Regions from separate parts of the Microbulbifer hydrolyticus genome, predicted to be linked through region 2. Evidence: predicted binding sites of a transcription regulator. Region 2 holds the regulator's gene; each other region holds the start of a gene.
The links. The regulator LexA, encoded in region 2, represses DNA repair genes until DNA is damaged. The targets are predictions, from matches to a motif close to ACTGTNTNTANANACAGT.

Region 1 (4,210 bases), 580 kb from region 2:
GCCGACGCTGATTCGTATCGAGACCAATGCCGGCCACGGTGCGGGCACGCCGGTGTCCAAAACCATCGAACAGTACGCGGATATCTTTGGGTTTACCCTGTTTAATATGGGGGTCACTGAGCTGCCCGGCAGCTGAATCCTCAGACAGTGAATGATTCACGCAAAACCCGGCAACCGCCGGGTTTTGTCATTTTTACGGCACCACTCTTTGGCAGAATGGAGCGCGGGGTACCTCTCAACCCCTGATTCGACTTATGATGCGGAGTCAACCCAGATCATGCCCAGAATGACGACTGCGCTTGGCGCAGAAAGCAGGCCCATGCCATTACAGATTCAACTCAGCGCACGTCCTTCGGTATTGCCGCTCTATTTTCGCGCCCTCACCGCGCGTAAGCCGGGACAGTTGACCGGCGGCAGTGAGGCGGTGCTCGCCACCGTCAGCCTGCAAAAGCAGAGACTGGATACCGGACACCTCCGGGACTACCGGGCTGTTTGCGGTTTTGAGTCCGGGGCCTCTGTGCCGGCGACCTATCCATTTGTTCTCGCCATGCCCTTGCAGTTGAACCTGCTGGTGTCGGAGGCGTTTCCATTTCCGGTATTGGGGGTGGTACATGTGCGCAATCGCATCCGTCAGTTCCGGCGACTGGCCGAGCACGAGCTGCTGGATATACAGTGCGAGCTGATGGCGCCGGTGGCGGTAAAGCGGGGCTATGAGTTTGACCTGGTGACCCGGGTACATGTGGCCGGCGAACTGGTATGGGAGTGCATGAGTACGCTGTTGAGCCGATCGAAACAGCAGCGCAAACCAGACGAAGTGGCCAACCGTCGTCGGCGAAACCTTGAGGCTGTTGAAGTGGCGGAGGGCCATTCGCTGAAGTGGCATCTGCCCGCGGATACAGGGCGACGCTATGCACGGGTTTCCGGCGACCGCAACCCGATCCATCTTTTCGCCTCCACGGCGAAGCTGTTTGGTTTCCCTCGCGCAATCGCGCACGGTATGTGGCTGAAGGCGCATTGCCTGGCGTCACTGGAGGCCGCAGTGGCCGATACCTCGCTGTGGGATAGCGTCGATTTCAGCGTCGAGTTCAAAAAGCCGGTGTTGCTGCCATCTTCGGTCACATTGCAGTATATGCGGGTGGAGTCGGGCCTGCGGTTTAGCCTGGTGGACGCGCATGGAAAGCGGGCGCATTTGTGCGGTCGAATCGAGCAGATCTGATTTTCCCGCTGGATGTGGTTCGGTCGTTCTGGTCCGGTCCGATGGCGGCCCGGAATATTGGCCTAGGTATTAAGGAGAGGGTGTGGATTCGCAGATTCTGCAGCTGGCGGAAAGCCTTGGTGAGAAACTTCAGCGTCTAGGGTGGAAGGTGACCGCCGCGGAGTCCTGCACTGGCGGCGCCATTGCGGCAGCGATTACCTCTGCCGCGGGCGCTTCCGCCTGGTTCGAAGGTTCCGTGGTGTCTTACGCGGATCGTATCAAGCGCGATTTCCTCGGCGTTGACCGGAAAGACCTTGAGGAGTTTGGTGCGGTCAGCGAGGCTGTAGTGCGGCAGATGGCAGTCGGCGTGCTCAACCGGCTGGACGCGAACCTCGCGGTGGCAGTGAGTGGCATCGCGGGGCCAGATGGCGGTAGCGAAGAAAAACCTGTCGGCACGGTATGGATTGGTTGGGCCCACGGTGAGGGGCAGGAACCTGTCCAGGCCGATGCGCGCCTGTTGCACTTTGAAGGAAACCGTGCCCAGATCCAGTCCCAGACGGTGATCGAAGCCCTCAGGGGAATGCTCGAAATTGCCGAGTTACACTGCAAGCGCTGATCGCAATCGCTGAATGGCGTGCTTCCCGGATCGGGTCGCAGAGGCCCCCCGCGGGTGGCGACCATCAATTCCGGATTACTGGTTGCTTATACAGTAATTTTTCTCTAAGCTCCCTCCCATAAGCAAACTTCAAGTACATGGGAAGGGTCATGGATTCCAACAAAGACAAGGCTTTACAGGCGGCGCTGTCACAGATCGAGCGTCAGTTCGGCAAGGGCACCGTCATGCGCATGGGGGATAAAGAGCGTGTGCGTATCCCCGCGATCTCCACCGGCTCCCTGGGCCTGGATGTGGCGCTGGGTATTGGCGGTCTGCCCCGCGGGCGTATTGTTGAGATCTACGGTCCGGAATCCTCCGGTAAAACCACCCTGACCCTTCAGGTTATCGCGGAGGCCCAGCGCAAGGGCGGCACCTGTGCCTTTGTGGACGCGGAGCACGCACTGGACCCGATTTACGCCGAGAAGCTCGGCGTAAATGTTGATGAACTGATTGTGTCCCAGCCGGATACCGGTGAGCAGGCACTGGAAGTGGCCGATATGCTGGTGCGCTCCGGTGCCGTGGATGTGCTGGTTGTGGACTCCGTGGCGGCACTGACGCCGCGTGCGGAGATTGAAGGCGAGATGGGCGATTCCCACGTGGGCCTGCAGGCCCGCCTGATGTCCCAGGCGCTGCGCAAGCTGACCGGTAACATCAAGAACACCAACACCCTCTGCGTATTCATCAACCAGATCCGTATGAAGATCGGCGTGATGTTTGGTTCGCCCGAAACCACCACCGGCGGTAACGCGCTGAAGTTCTACTCCTCCGTACGCCTGGATATCCGTCGTATCGGCGCGGTGAAAGAGGGTGACGAAGTGGTTGGTAACGAAACGCGTGTCAAGGTCGTCAAGAACAAGGTGGCGCCGCCGTTCAAACAGACCGAATTCCAGATCCTGTACGGTGAAGGCATCAATATGCTGGGTGAAATCATCGACTACGGCGTGAAGATGGGGCTGGTGGACAAAGCCGGAGCCTGGTACAGCTACAAGGGCGACAAGATCGGCCAGGGCAAGGCCAACGCGGTCAAGTTCCTGAAGGAAAATACCGATATCCGCAACGACATTGAGTCCCAGCTGCGGGCCCAGCTTCTGGGTGATGTGACGGACGCAAAGCCGGACGCACAGCCGGAAGCGCTGGAAGCTGCGGAAGACTGATCTTGTCTTTTCCCGACGATAACTCCGGTGGCCAGCCCTCCTGGCTGCCGGATATTTCTGAACCCGATTCCCTAGATACTCCCCACTCCCCCGATACTCACAAAACCGCCGGCTCCGCCGAAGTCTCGCGGGAATCCGCTGACGCGTTCCAGGCCCTGTTCAACAGCGCACTGGAGCTACTATCTCGCCGCGAGCACTCCTGCCACGAGCTGCGCCAGAAACTGGGCAAAAAGTACCCGCTTGGTGATTTTGACGCTCTGTTGCTGAGGCTGCAGGAGCTTAATTACCAGTCTGACCAGCGCTTTGCGGAAGTATTTTGCCGTTCCCGTGTCCAGCGCGGGCAGGGGCCGCTGAGGATTCGTCAGGAGCTGCAGTTACGGGGGATTCATTCGTCGCTGGCCCAGGCGGCGATGGACCAGTTACAGGAGGATGTGGACTGGTTCGAGCTGGCGCTGGAGCAATTGCAGCGCAAGTTCCGGCGCCCAATCGACCCCTCCCTCGAGCGACAGCAGGAGATGAAAGAGCGCGCCCGCCGGCAACGCTACCTTGCCTACCGTGGTTTTCTCAGCGATGCCATTCAGTACGCAATCGCCGAGCTGGATGCCGCTGGCGACTCCGGACACGGGGCTGAGACGGGGTTGTAGGGAGCGTATATACTGGCTGGAGAGTAAACGGTCTACACAATCAATAATGAAAAGTGAGCCGCGATGATTCTCTCTATTGACCAGGGTACAACGGGTACCACGGCGTTTGTCTTTGATGCTGACGGCCAGCTGCGCGGCCGCAGTTATTCCGAATTCCCCCAGTATTATCCGCGTCCCGGTTGGGTCGAACACGACGCCGAGGAAATCTGGCAGGTCACGCTCAGGGTCTGTGCCGCGGCCCTTCAGCGCTCAGGTGTGGATGCGCGTGAGCTGACGGCACTGGGGATCACCAATCAGCGGGAAACCACCATTCTGTGGGATCGCCACACTGGCGAGCCGGTGCATCGCGCCATCGTCTGGCAGTGCCGGCGTTCCGCCGAAATCTGCAGTGAGTTACGGGAGGCTGGTGCCGAGTCCATGGTGCGGGCCAAAACCGGGCTGTTGCTGGATGCCTACTTTTCCGCCAGCAAGCTGCGCTGGATTTTCCAGCACTCGCCCGACCTGTATCGCCGTGCGGTGGCAGGTGAGCTCTGCTTCGGCACGGTCGACAGCTGGCTGATCT
Region 2 (4,210 bases):
CGCTCGAATACTGCCTGTATCAGCTCCTTTTTCGAACCGAAATGGTAGTTCACTGCCGCCAGGTTGACGCCTGCTGTACTGGTAATGGTTCGCAGAGAAGTCTCGGTAAACCCCCGCTCGGCAAAAAGCACCTCGGCGGCATCCAGTATACGGTTGACGGTATCCAGCTGACTCATACCCTGCTCACAGTAATTCAAACCAACAATTAAAACGTTTGTTTAAGTGCTGAGACTAGCATAGTCGCCCCCTCTCGCAATAGCTGGAACATTCCCCTCGCTTCGCGCGCAAGACGCCTTCTGACAATCCGATCACCTTCACAGCAACAACACCAAAAGCGAATCCGCGCGACTTTCGCGACCTGTCAGTTACCAAGCCACCGCATCGCACACTAGATTGAAAACAAGGGCTCGTACGCGCGCCATAATTCATTAACCCGGGAGGGCTGCATCATGGCAAGAATTGCTCCTGAGATTGGCAGCTGGTTTGAAAACTTTGACAGCGGAGACCTGTTTGAGGTGGTCGCAGTAGACCACCCCGGCCGCACCATCGAGATTCAGTATCTCGACGGGACACTGGGTGAGATCGACTTCCAGAGCTGGCCGCGGATGCCGGTCATTGGCGCCGCGGAACCGGAAGATGCGAACGCCGGTTACGGCACACTGGCAGAAGAAATGCAGGACGCTGAAGATGGGGGTTATCGGAGCCCCATTTTGTCCCCGGCGCAAAGCGCGATCGACAGGCTTGAAGGAGAGTCTTTTCCCGGCACCGACGAAGGTTTTTAACGGGAACCAATGAAACGCTCATACCGAACGTGAGCGGCAATCTAGCGGATACCGGATCAGGCGTCGCCATTTCGAATGTGTTCGATAATGATCTCCGCCGCCTCTTCTACGGTATCCACCAGGGTGAACAGGTCGAGATCGCCCGCATCGATACAGCCTCGCTCAAGCACGGTGTTTACCATCCAGTCTACCAGCCCCGCCCAGTAACGCTTGCCCACCAGTACAATCGGAAAGTGTCGTACTTTCTGGGTCTGTACCAGAGTCAAGGCTTCAAACAGTTCGTCCATGGTGCCGTATCCGCCGGGCATGGCAATGAACCCGACGGCGTGTTTGACGAACATGAATTTGCGTACAAAAAAGTAACGGAAGTTCAGATTGATATCCAGGTAGGCGTTGGGCACTTGCTCGAACGGCAGCTCTATATTCAGCCCGATCGATGCGCCACACTGGGTAAACGCACCGCGATTGCTCGCTTCCATAATTCCCGGCCCGCCGCCGGTCATGACTGGCACACCCTCGCTCGCCAAGAGCTCGCCGAGGCGCACCGCTTGCTGGTACTCAGCAGCTTCTTCGGGAAATCTCGCACTTCCGAAAACGGTAACCGCACCCTTCAGGGTAATCAGGCGCTCTATTCCATCTACGAGCTCAGATTGAATACGCAGCACGCGCCACGCTTCCGGCATTTTTGCATCCAGCATATGCCTTCTCCTTATCGCTATTCGCGGCTTGTTCTGACCGCCACTCTTTCGCCGCAGACATAAAATTCCACAAGTCTCCCCAAGTCTAGCAGTAATCGGCTCGTGCCCCTTAAGATTGCGCACCCGCCAAATCTGTATATAATCACAGCACCTGTATAAAAACACAGACTCAGGGAATACGGGTATACGGGAACACTGACATAACAGGAACGAGCCCATGACAAACCTTACTGCGCGCCAGGCCCAGGTACTCGAGTTGATCAAAACTTACCTGGACGACACCGGATACCCGCCCACCCGAGCGGAAATTGCAAAGCAGCTCGGCTTCCGCTCACCCAACGCGGCGGAAGAACATTTGAAAGCGCTGGCGCGCAAAGGTGCGATCGAAATGGTCGCCGGTGCGTCACGCGGCATCCGGATACCGGACTACCAGAGCGGGCTTCCGATCGTCGGTCGCGTGGCCGCCGGCAACCCGATACTGGCGGAAGAAAACATCGAGGAATACTGTGAGATCCCCGCTGAGTTTTTTCACCCACCCGCCGACTACCTGCTTCGGGTTCACGGTATGAGCATGAAAGATGCCGGCATACTCGATGGCGACCTGCTCGCGGTTCAACGCACCGATAACATCCGCAACGGGCAGATCGTGGTGGCACGCATTGAAGATGAAGTGACGGTCAAGCGCTTCAAACGCCGGGGCAATCAGGCGACCATACAGCTGATGCCGGAGAATGAAGAGTTTGACGTGATTGAAGTGGATATGCGCGACAGAAGCTTCGCAATCGAGGGCCTCGCGGTTGGCGTGATCCGCCAGAACCCGGTGTAAACAAAAACGGGCAGTCGATCGTCAGATGGCTATTGCGATTGCTTAAGACATAAAAAAACAGGGCTCAGGGCCCTGTTTTTTTATGCATCCAATATGGAGATCTGCCGGCCGCTTGCGACTCAGCAGGTGCCGGGGTTTAGTGGATCGTGTGCTCGGTAATATCCACTTCTTCCTCCTCAAAGGGTTCCGGCTCCAGGTCGTTGATCTCCTGTACCGCCTCAATGCCCGCTTCCAGCATGGCGCGCGCTATGGTCACCTTGTGCTCACGCAGGAACTCGAGACTCTCGGCAGAAAAATGGATACGCACCAACGGATCGTCCTTGTGACCTGCGCGTCGCAACGCCACATCACCATTGGACAACTCGATGATTTCGTAGGTCTCAGAAGACATTCATTTCTCCACAAACTTCCCAGGAACCGCGTGCCAGGCACCGCACAATTTGGGGCAGTGTAACACAGGGAGAAGTGATTAATCAGCGGACACGGCCCCTGACCATGGACGCCATAGGGCCCCAGAGTTCGCACCGGCCGAAGCGGCCAACCTTCACCACTCCTCACCATGCGCACGCTGACGCTGCACCAGCTCATTGAGAGCGCGAAGCCACTTTTCCAGCGCTTCATGGCCAAGCGGTTCTGGCGCGCGCCGATCGAGCTGCTGTAGAGGGATGAGGCTTTGCCCCCCCGCCGCGTCGACCGCGGAAGCGGCGGGCTGCTGAGCGGTACCCGTGGCCGGTTGCCACAGGGCCTGCCAGGCTGCCGCCATCGACTGAAACCAACTATCCGGGTTTTCGGCGAGGCTCACCAGCTCGTTCACCTCAGCACTGAATTTGCCTCTGGCGGAGACCAGCTGCGCCAGCGCGTGTGCGGTTTCCGGCTCGCCGCCCGGACCAAACCCCAACTGCAGCTGTTGCCCCTGCTCCGCGAGAAACGCCTTATAGGCACGCCACAGCTGGAGCAGCGCTGCTTCGTGCTGGGCGCTCTCGTACAGGGCCTGCTGACTGCCTGCCCCCTCTGGCGAGGCCAGAGAGTGCAGAATCAGCTGGGCTTTTCGCAGCGCCGACGCCACTGCGCAGGTATATGGATTGCTCACCGGTCTACCTACTTGGCGGGCGCTTTTTTAGAGGGCGCCTTTTTCGCGGCGGCCTTCTTTTTCGCCGGTGCTTTTTTCTTCGCAGCAGCTTTTTTCTTGACTGCCGGTTTCTTCTTCGCCGGCTCTTCTACCTGCCACTTGCCGTCGCGATAGAACGCTTTCCAACCGGTTGCCTTGCCCTCTTCCTCAGACTGCACGTACTGTTCCTGGGTCTTGCGGCTGAAGCGCACCACGGTGTCGCGGCCTTCATTGTCTTCCACAGGCGCCGAGAACAGGAAGCTGTACTTCGGATCAATCTCGTCTTTGTGCGGCAACAGTTCCTTGATCAACGGCGCACGGGTCTCCCGGTTTTTCGGGAACTGGCTCGCTGCGAGGAACAGTCCTGAGGCGCCATCGCGAAGAATGTAGGTATCTTCCACCTTCTCGCACGGAAGCTCGGGCATCGGAACCGGGTCCATTTTCGGCGGTGCCGGCTGGCCACTTTTCAACAGTTTGCGGGTATTTTTACAGGTCTCGCTGGTGCAACCGAAATACTTGCCGAAACGGCCCGATTTCAACTGCATGTCCGCACCGCATTTGTCGCACTCGATCACCGGGCCGTCATAACCCTTGATCTTGAATGTGCCCTTCTCCACCTCAAACCCGGGGCAATCCGGGTTATTACCGCAAATATGCAATTTGCGATGCTCGTCCACCAGGTAGCTGTCCATGGCGGTACCGCATTTGCCGCAACGGCGTTTTTCGCGCAGCTGCCGGGTTTCCGCATCCTCGTCCTTGTCCGCGTCAACCGCTTCCTCACCGGACACCAGGTTCA
Region 3 (4,210 bases), 2.1 Mb from region 2:
CCCGCACAATGACCTCATCAAAGCCGTGCTCGGCGAGGAACCGTCGTTTGCTTTCCGAGCTCACGGTGCCAACGGGAGTTGCGCCCATGGCTTTTGTCATTCGCATCGCCTGAAGCCCAACGCCGCCGGCGGCACTCTGGATCAACACGAGCTGATCGGGCTTTACCGCGGCGAGATTGGTGAGGGCATAGTAGGCGGTCAGGCTCTGGGCGGGAAAGGCTGCACCCTCGGCGAAGCTCCAGGCGTCGGGAATCTTTCGACAGTGTTGCGGAGGAACATCGACCACCGAGGCATAACCGCCGAAACGGGTACATCCGTAGACCCGATCTCCCACTTTCAAATCGGTTTGTGCAGTTTTTCCCAGCCCGGAAACCACCCCCGAAAACTCCAGCCCGGGAATAAAGCTGCCCTCGGGTGTTGCCGAATAAAGTCCGGTGAGTGCAAAAATATCGGCAAAGTTCAGACCGACGGCGCGCACCTGAATCCGGATATTATCGTCTGCCAGACGCGCAAGCGGCTCCTCCAGCAGCTTGAGACTGCTGATGGCTCCCGCCTTTTCGGTGCGCCAGACTTTCCGGGTCTCGATCATTCGTAGGTCACCTTTGCCGCTTCACACTGCAAAGTCGCGTATTCGCGGTATGCCGCTAACACCATGTAACTTAGTCCGCCTGAACACTGTTGACAGCGGGTTGCGCACTGGCAAGCGCGCTCGCCGTCTTTACCAGACGGACAAATTCGGCGCGATCACCGCTGAAATCCTCGCCGCGGGCAAGCTGCGCCAAAGCGGCGACGTCGTCATAGTCGAACTCGCTCAAGGGTTCCGCGCGCAGCAGCAAACCAAAACCGGCTACGGCGGTGGCGAATTGAAGGTCAACCTGGGCTTCAGATAATGGTTTTACCTGCGGTGCGAGGTTCCAAACCTTGAGCGTGCTTTCTTCCTGGCCGGGCTTTTTATAACGCACTTTTACCGTGGCCAACTCATCACGGATCGCAGTCTGCGGCTCGGTTGAGTTACCTCCGTAACGCAGCGGGTCCACCCGCGGCGTATCGCCAGCCAGTGTCAGCTCGTAAAGCGCCACGACCGAGTGGCCGGCACCGATATCGCCGGAGTCTTTGGCATCGTTGTTGAAATCTTCGCGGTTGAGGCGACGGTTCTCATAACCGAGCAGACGATATTCTTGCACACGAGCGGGATTGAACTCCACCTGCACCTTGGCATCTTTGGCGACGGTAAACAGCGTGCCCGAGAGCTGCTCCACCAGCACGCGATTGGCTTCGTAAATTGTATCGATATAGGCGTAGCTGCCGTCGCCGACGTTGGTGAGCTGCTCGACAATTTCCTCACGGTAGTTACCCATACCAAAGCCGAGGGCACTGAACTGCACACCACTTTTGCGACCACGCGCTATGCGCTGCTTGAGCGTTTCCACATCGCTGATACCGACATTGAAATCGCCATCGGTAGCCAGCAGGATGCGGTTGACCCCGTCTTGCTTGAATGCCTGTTTTGCAACCGAGTAGGCAAGCTCGATTCCTCCGGCCCCATTGGTGGAGCCACCCGCCTGCAGGCGATCGATGGCCTGCAGGATCCTGGTTTTCTGGTCACCGGGCGTCGGTTCCAACACCAGGCCCGCACTACCCGCATAGGTCACAATGCTTACCGAGTCTTCTGCACGCAGCTGTTTGGCCAGCAGGCGGTAGGCCTGCTGCAGTAATGGCAACTTGTTCGGCTGAGCCATGGAACCGGAAGAGTCGATCAGGAACACCAGATTGACTGGCGGCACCTTGTCCATAGGTATCTCGCGTGCTTTCACGCCGATGGAAAACAGCGCGCGCTCCGCGTCCCACGGTGCGCGTGAGAGGTCAAAGTGCACGGAAAAGTCGCCACCCTCAGGGGGCCTGCTCGCATTTCCGGAGTCAGCGAAGTCGTAGTTGAAATAATTGACCAGCTCTTCAAGACGCACCGCATCCCTGGGTGGCAGCTGTCCGGCGCTCAGGAATCGGCGCACATTGCTGTAGCCACCGGTGTCCACGTCCAGGGCAAAGGTGGACACCGGTTCTTCACGCACCAGTTTTACCTGGCGGGTCTCCAGCTTCTGATATTTTTCTTGCTCAGGTTCCGGATGGAGTATGGGTACCGGGCTTTGCTCGACGACATATGCTGCAGTATCGTCCGTGTCGATTGAAGTGCAGGCGGCAATTGCCAGCGTCAGGGCGGTGGTCAGTATCAGTGGGGTGGCCAATCGAATGTTCATAAAGTCCCTCTTGATGTGTATTCCCGGGCTGTGGACCGAGTTTCGCAAGGCCCATCAACAATTGCCAGCTTGAGTGGCCAAACGGTCGCAAACGGGTTTGTTCGCACGCGGCCATTCCTGTATAACCATACAGTTCAGGGTGATCGCAAAGCCCGTTCGAAACGTTCAATTTCAAGCGCTGATTCCACCCCCATGGCCGATCCCATCGAACTGGCACCGGATTATTACCTCGGCAACTTCCACGCACTGGTGGACTTTGTGGTGGCGCGCTATGAAAACCTGCTGTCAGATTCAGAGCGCCATTTTTACAACGAGTTTCGCGCGCTGAACACCGACAGCCAGCGGCTGTATGTGCGGCTGCTCTCCCGCAAAGGTGTCGCCTCCAGCGCCGGTGCCCTGTTCCGCCTGCACAAGCTCGCCTACGACGAGATCGGTGACCTGCCCACGGCCGCGGAAGCCCTGGTCAATGCCGATCTGCTACAGCGCGACCCGCCCCTCCCGCTGGCGGAACTGCTGCCGCTGTTTACCAAGAGCGAGCTGTCCGACAGCAGCATCGAAGTATTGCCAAAGGCGCTGAAGCGCGCGGCACTGGAGCAGGCGCTGCTACAGCAGGACGCCGATGCGGTGCGGTCGCAACTAACCGACAGCGAAACGGTGCTGGCGGTACAGGGGGCGGAACATTTCCAGACCTTCAAACTGCTGTTTTTCGGCAACCTGAACCAGGATCTCACGGACTATGTGCTGCGGGACCTGGGGCTGTTCCGCTATGAGCAGTATCCGCTGGAGCGCGAACAGCTGCCGTTCCAGACCCGCGCGCAGCTGGAGCAACACCTGCGCTATTACGACTGCGTAAAGGAGGCAGAGTTCGCCCTGGTCGGCGGAATCGACGAGATCACCGCACTCGCAGCACAATTGCCAGAGGGCATCGACGGTGATAGCACCCTGCACCGCCGCCTGGATCGCCTGCGCCTGACGCTGGCCCGGCAACTGGAACGACTCGACGCGCTGAGCGAGGCCGACCACCTGTATCGCCAGTGCAGCCGCCCGCCGGCCCGCGAGCGTCGGGCGCGCATCGCGATTGCGCGCGGTGACACTCCGCAGGGGCTCGCGCTTTGCCGCGAGATTCTTGCCGCCCCCCACCACGAGGAAGAGCGCGAATTCGCCGAGCGCTTCGGCTTCCGCACCGCAAAAAAAGCCGGAGAGACCGAAGGCTGGGTCGCGCCGCAGCGACATGTTCCGCCCACGGAAACCGTGGCCCTGCCAGCCGCTCGGCAGCGGGTGGAGACTCTCGCCGCCGACCATCTCGTGCAGCGCGCGCCGGGCAACCAGTGCTTTTATGTGGAAAACACCCTGATAAACGGGGTGCTCGGGCTGTATGTGTGGGACATCCTGTTTGCCCCGGTGCCCGGTGCCTTTTTCAATCCGTTCCAGATTGCCCCGAGTGATTTTCGCAGCGCAGATTTTTATCCACAGCGTCGCGCCGCGTTTGAACAGCGCCTGGCAGCGCTCAACGAGAAATCTCTGAAGCAGCGGGTGTGGCGGCACTACCACGACAAGTGGGGTATCGCCAATCCGCTGACCGCCTGGGACGCCCTGCCGGAATCCCTGCTGACGCTGGCACTGGAGCGGATTCCGGTACCGCACTGGCAGGTCTTGTTCCGCCGGCTGTTGGGCGATATCGCCCACCACCGCAGTGGGCTGCCCGACCTGATCCTGTTTCCGGAGCAGGGCAACTACGAGCTGGTGGAGGTCAAAGGCCCCGGCGATCGCCTGCAACAAAACCAGCAGCGCTGGCTGGCCTTTTTCGCCAGACACCAGATACCGCATCGTGTACTGCATGTAGAGTGGACAGCGCAGTGAGCGAGACCGGAACCGAGACACAAGTGCAAACCGGACGCGACGATACGCTGTCGCTGTCCGTCGGTGATCTGGTGGCTTTTGCCTGCCGCACCGGA
Region 4 (4,210 bases), 670 kb from region 2:
CGCGGGCATGGCGGCGGTGTTGCCACCAGTAGCCGTCGATACGCTCCGGGCCCTGCAGCAGTTGCAGTTCACCGTCGTAAAACAGTTTGTGATCCCGCTGCTGGATTCTGTCCGGCCTGGGCAGCAGCCAGCTTGGGCGGGGGGCATTGATGGGGCTTAGCTGGTGGCCTTGGGGTTTGCTTTGCAGGCTGAGGCTATCTGCGCTGGTCCAGGCCTGTTCCGGCAGGTAGCTCTCCTTCAGCGTGACACCGGACAGGGCCTGGTGACCGAGACGGGCTTTAAGCTTGTCGATCAGCTGGTAGCTGTCGTGCAGTTTGCTGCCTTCATCAAAAAGGTCTTCGCGCAGGCTGTGCGCTTCCAGCGAGCGCAGCTGCTCGCATTTGAGCGTTAGTGCCTGTATGGGCTCCGGTAATTCCACCCGTTCCAGTTGCAGCTTGGTGAGGGCAATCAGCCGCTGCGGATCCAGCAGTGGACGGGAAATTTCCACGTTCACCTCCTGGCTGCCACGGCTGCCAAAATCGAGAATCCAGCACAGCCGCTGGCTGTAGAGCTGGCGACGCTGCAGCTGCCGGCAGAGCTCGCGCACCAGACGCCCGGCGGGAAACAGCAACTGCTCGCTGTTATCCAGGGGGCTGGGGAAAAAGAGCGCACTGTGGAACTCCGGGGGCGGCTCGTAGCTGGGAACCGGGTCCGGGCGGGTGCCATTGAGGCGCGCGAGATACTCGATAAAACCGCGGCCGAAACGGTTGCCGACTTCGGACAGCGGAATCGCCAGCAACTGGCTCACCCGTTTGATCCCACAGGCATAGAGCTTGGCAATGGCCTTGTTGCTGCAGTCCAGCAGCTTGCTGGGGGCGAAGCTGATCCACTGGCGCCACTGCTGTGGTGTGGGTGCAGCCTTGGCCTCCGCCAGCCACTGGCGATGTTCCGGCAGCTGGCTGAGCAGGTGCGCCGCGCTGGGGCTGTGGCCCAGCCCCATAACATGACCGATGCGCATTTTGTGCAGCTCTTTACGCAGTTGCTGCAGGAGCGGGGCCAGTCCACCGCTGGCCTTGAGGCTGCCACTCAGTTCCAGAAACAGGCAGGCGGTATCGTCATCCGGTGCCTGCCGGGTTTTGCTGCCCTTGCCGGGTACACTACTGCGGGGGGAGACGACCGGGGTAAAGCTGTAGCCCCACTGGGCCAGCTGTTGCAGCAGCTGGGCTTCCCGTTCCAGGTCCCGCTCGAGCAACGTCAGTGCCGGGCAGTAGGCACAGGCGGTGGGAATGGTGAGGCCCGCGCAGACATTGTGTGTGCGGGCGATGGCATTAGCGGCCTGTATCAGGTTGCCCTGGGAAACAGCAAGCGGGGTCTGGTCCCCGGCGCGGTGCGCGCGGGTCAGTGCTTCCAGGGGTAGCTGCGGGAACTGGATACAAAGCCAGAGCATAGCGGGCTCCTGTGGGGATCAGTGCAGCGGCTGGTCACGGCGGACCAGATCCGGGCTGCGGGCCAGGTGTAGGCGCTGGCCGGATTTGCCATTGAGCTGCTTGAGCAGCTGTAGCGCCAGCTGCTCGCCATCGCTCTGCAGTTTCAGCCGGAGACTGGCGGGGGAGGGGCTGTCGGCGACCGAACCGGGGCGGAAGTGGAAGTGCAGGCAGTCGCCGTCGCGGGCGGCAATCTGCAGCCGGCGCAGGTCCTTGTCTGCCGGCATTTCCCGTCCCTGCCAGTTCACCAGCGCTCCGCAGGCGCCGGATTGCAGAGACTGCTCCGCCGCCCATAACTGATCGCGCTGCCCCCTGGGGTGCAGGATCAGCAGTTTTTCCAGCTGTACACCGGCCTGTACCAGTGCCGGTGCGTAGGGGATATGGGGCGGATTGACCAGAATCACCATGCGGTTCTGGCGGGTCATTTCCGCGAGTGCGGTCAGGATCAGGGACATCTCCCCGATACCCGCCTTGTCGACCAGCAATTCTGTCGTGGCTCCCCGGGGCCAGCCGCGGCTGGCGAGCAGGGCATCGAAGCCGCGATAGCCGGTGGTGATACCGGTGCGGAGCTGACGCTGGCGATTGGCCAGTTGCCAGATGTCGGGCCGGGTCAGCAACTGTTGTAGCGGCTGGCTGTCGGCCTGTTCACTTAACTGCTTGTTTTGCATGAAGTTTTCGGCGCTGTTCACGATCGGCTTGCTCCGCACGGGCTTTTGAAACGGGTTTAACTGGATGTGCATACAGTATCTACTGTCAATTTATACAGTAGTCATCCAGTGGCGGCAAGCCCGTACCAGATAGAGTGGCACTTTTTTGCACAGGGCAAACCGGCTATGATTCGGCCTCTTTAAGTGACCGCCAGAATTGAACCGATACCAGGTAAGTGAGGAGACAGGGTGAGCATCAAATCCGATAAGTGGATTCGCCGTATGGCAGAGAGCGAGGGCATGATCGAGCCCTTCGAGCCGGGCCAGGTACGTCACGGTCTATCGGGCGATCGCCTGATTTCCTACGGCACTTCCAGTTACGGCTACGATGTGCGCTGTGCCAGTGAGTTCAAGATCTTCACCAACGTGCATTCCGCCACCGTGGACCCGAAGGCGTTCGATGAAGACAGCTTCGTGGATGTGCAGGGCGATTACTGCGTCATCCCCCCCAACTCCTTTGCCCTGGCGCGCACCGTGGAATATTTCCGCATCCCGCGCTCGGTTCTGACCATCTGCCTCGGCAAGTCCACCTACGCTCGCTGCGGTATCATCGTGAATGTGACGCCGCTGGAGCCGGAGTGGGAAGGGCACGTAACCCTGGAGTTCTCCAATACCACCAACCTGCCGGCGAAGATCTACGCGAATGAAGGTGTGGCACAGATGCTGTTCTTCGAATCCGATGAGATCTGCGATGTGTCCTACAAGGATCGCGGCGGCAAATACCAGGGCCAGCGCGGCGTCACCCTGCCCAAGACCTGATCGCCCAACCTGACAAATACACTGCCATGACAGACTTTCCCGCCCAGGCCGATGTACTGATCATCGGCGCCGGCGCCGCCGGCCTGATGTGCGCGGCGGTGGCGGGCAAGCGTGGCCGCAGTGTGCTGGTGCTGGACCACGCCAACAAGGTCGGCAAGAAAATCCTGATGTCCGGTGGCGGCCGCTGCAATTTCACCAATCTGTACACGGCGCCGGACAACTTCTACAGCGAAAACCCCCATTTCTGTAAATCCGCCCTGGCCCGCTACACCCAGTGGGACTTTATTGCCCTGGTGGAAAAGCACGGCATTCCCTACCACGAGAAAACCCTGGGCCAGCTGTTCTGCGACAACAAGTCCCGGGATATCGTCGATCTGCTACTGGCGGAATGCCGCGAGGCAAAGGTACAGATCCGCACCCGCTGCGAGATCCAGCGTATCGAGCCCATCGCGGGGGAAGGAAAAAAAGGGTTTGAGGTACATACCGCCCTCGGCCGGGTGGTCTGTGAATCCCTTGTGATCGCCACCGGAGGCCTGTCGATTCCCACCATGGGTGCGACCGGTTTTGGCTACGAAGTTGCCCGTCAATTTGGTCACAATATCATTCCTACCCGAGCGGCACTGGTGCCCTTTACCCTGAACAAGCGCGCACTGGCGCGGCAGCAGGAGTTGCCCGGGACTTCCCTGGCGGTAAACGCCAGCTGTGATCAGGGACACTTTCACGAACAGATGCTGTTTACCCACAAGGGGTTGAGTGGTCCTGCGGTGCTGCAGATTTCCAGTTACTGGCGCGAGGGAAAGCCGGTCGAATTTGACCTGGCCCCGGGGGTTGATCTGCCGGAGTGGCTCAGTGAGCAGCGCGGAAAAAAACCGGAAAGTTTCCTGCACACGGTGCTGGCGGAAATCTGGAGCAAAAAGCTGGTGCAGTTTTTTCTGCAGAGAAATGGACTGGAAAGCAAGCCCCTGAAACAGTACAGCGACAATGCCTTGCAGGATGTGGGGGCCAAACTTCAGACTTGGACACTGGTGCCCGAGGGCACCGAAGGCTACCGCACTGCGGAAGTGACTCTCGGTGGGGTGGATACCAATGAGGTTTCGTCCCGCAGTATGGAAAGCCAGAAACAGTCAGGGCTGTATTTCATCGGTGAAGTACTGGACGTGACCGGCTGGCTGGGTGGCTTCAATTTTCAGTGGGCTTGGGCTTCTGCCCATGCCGCCGGTGGTGAGGCCTGAAGGGGAAAAATATGGGTGATGTTCTGCCGTTCGAGCGCAAGACCGTGTG

Region 1: recA (recombinase RecA) is a predicted target of LexA. The motif match lies at 1,889-1,906, and genes of this name have one in related genera.
Region 3: GTQ55_RS17140 (VRR-NUC domain-containing protein) is a predicted target of LexA. The motif match lies at 2,372-2,389, and genes of this name have one in related genera.
Region 4: imuA (translesion DNA synthesis-associated protein ImuA) is a predicted target of LexA. The motif match lies at 2,213-2,230, and genes of this name have one in related genera.

Annotation. Positions count from the first base shown of each region.
Region 1 is NZ_CP047491.1:1,361,306-1,365,515, forward strand. It holds gene GTQ55_RS05710 (prolyl oligopeptidase family serine peptidase) at 1-136, shown strand, start outside; gene GTQ55_RS05715 (MaoC family dehydratase) at 320-1,216, shown strand; gene GTQ55_RS05720 (CinA family protein) at 1,299-1,811, shown strand; gene recA (recombinase RecA) at 1,961-3,004, shown strand; gene GTQ55_RS05730 (regulatory protein RecX) at 3,007-3,648, shown strand; gene glpK (glycerol kinase GlpK) at 3,712-4,210, shown strand, end outside.
Region 2 is NZ_CP047491.1:1,936,898-1,941,107, reverse strand. It holds gene GTQ55_RS08185 (TetR/AcrR family transcriptional regulator) at 1-176, opposite strand, end outside; gene GTQ55_RS08180 (DUF6763 family protein) at 450-782, shown strand; gene GTQ55_RS08175 (LOG family protein) at 839-1,480, opposite strand; gene lexA (transcriptional repressor LexA) at 1,698-2,306, shown strand; gene GTQ55_RS08165 (hypothetical protein) at 2,443-2,697, opposite strand; gene GTQ55_RS08160 (DUF6586 family protein) at 2,851-3,396, opposite strand; gene topA (type I DNA topoisomerase) at 3,405-4,210, opposite strand, start outside.
Region 3 is NZ_CP047491.1:4,064,659-4,068,868, forward strand. It holds gene GTQ55_RS17130 (zinc-binding dehydrogenase) at 1-589, opposite strand, end outside; gene GTQ55_RS17135 (vWA domain-containing protein) at 660-2,255, opposite strand; gene GTQ55_RS17140 (VRR-NUC domain-containing protein) at 2,448-4,115, shown strand; gene GTQ55_RS17145 (ATP-dependent DNA helicase) at 4,112-4,210, shown strand, end outside.
Region 4 is NZ_CP047491.1:1,262,962-1,267,171, forward strand. It holds gene GTQ55_RS05285 (Y-family DNA polymerase) at 1-1,426, opposite strand, end outside; gene imuA (translesion DNA synthesis-associated protein ImuA) at 1,445-2,203, opposite strand; gene dcd (dCTP deaminase) at 2,360-2,929, shown strand; gene GTQ55_RS05300 (BaiN/RdsA family NAD(P)/FAD-dependent oxidoreductase) at 2,956-4,161, shown strand; gene GTQ55_RS05305 (hypothetical protein) at 4,173-4,210, shown strand, end outside.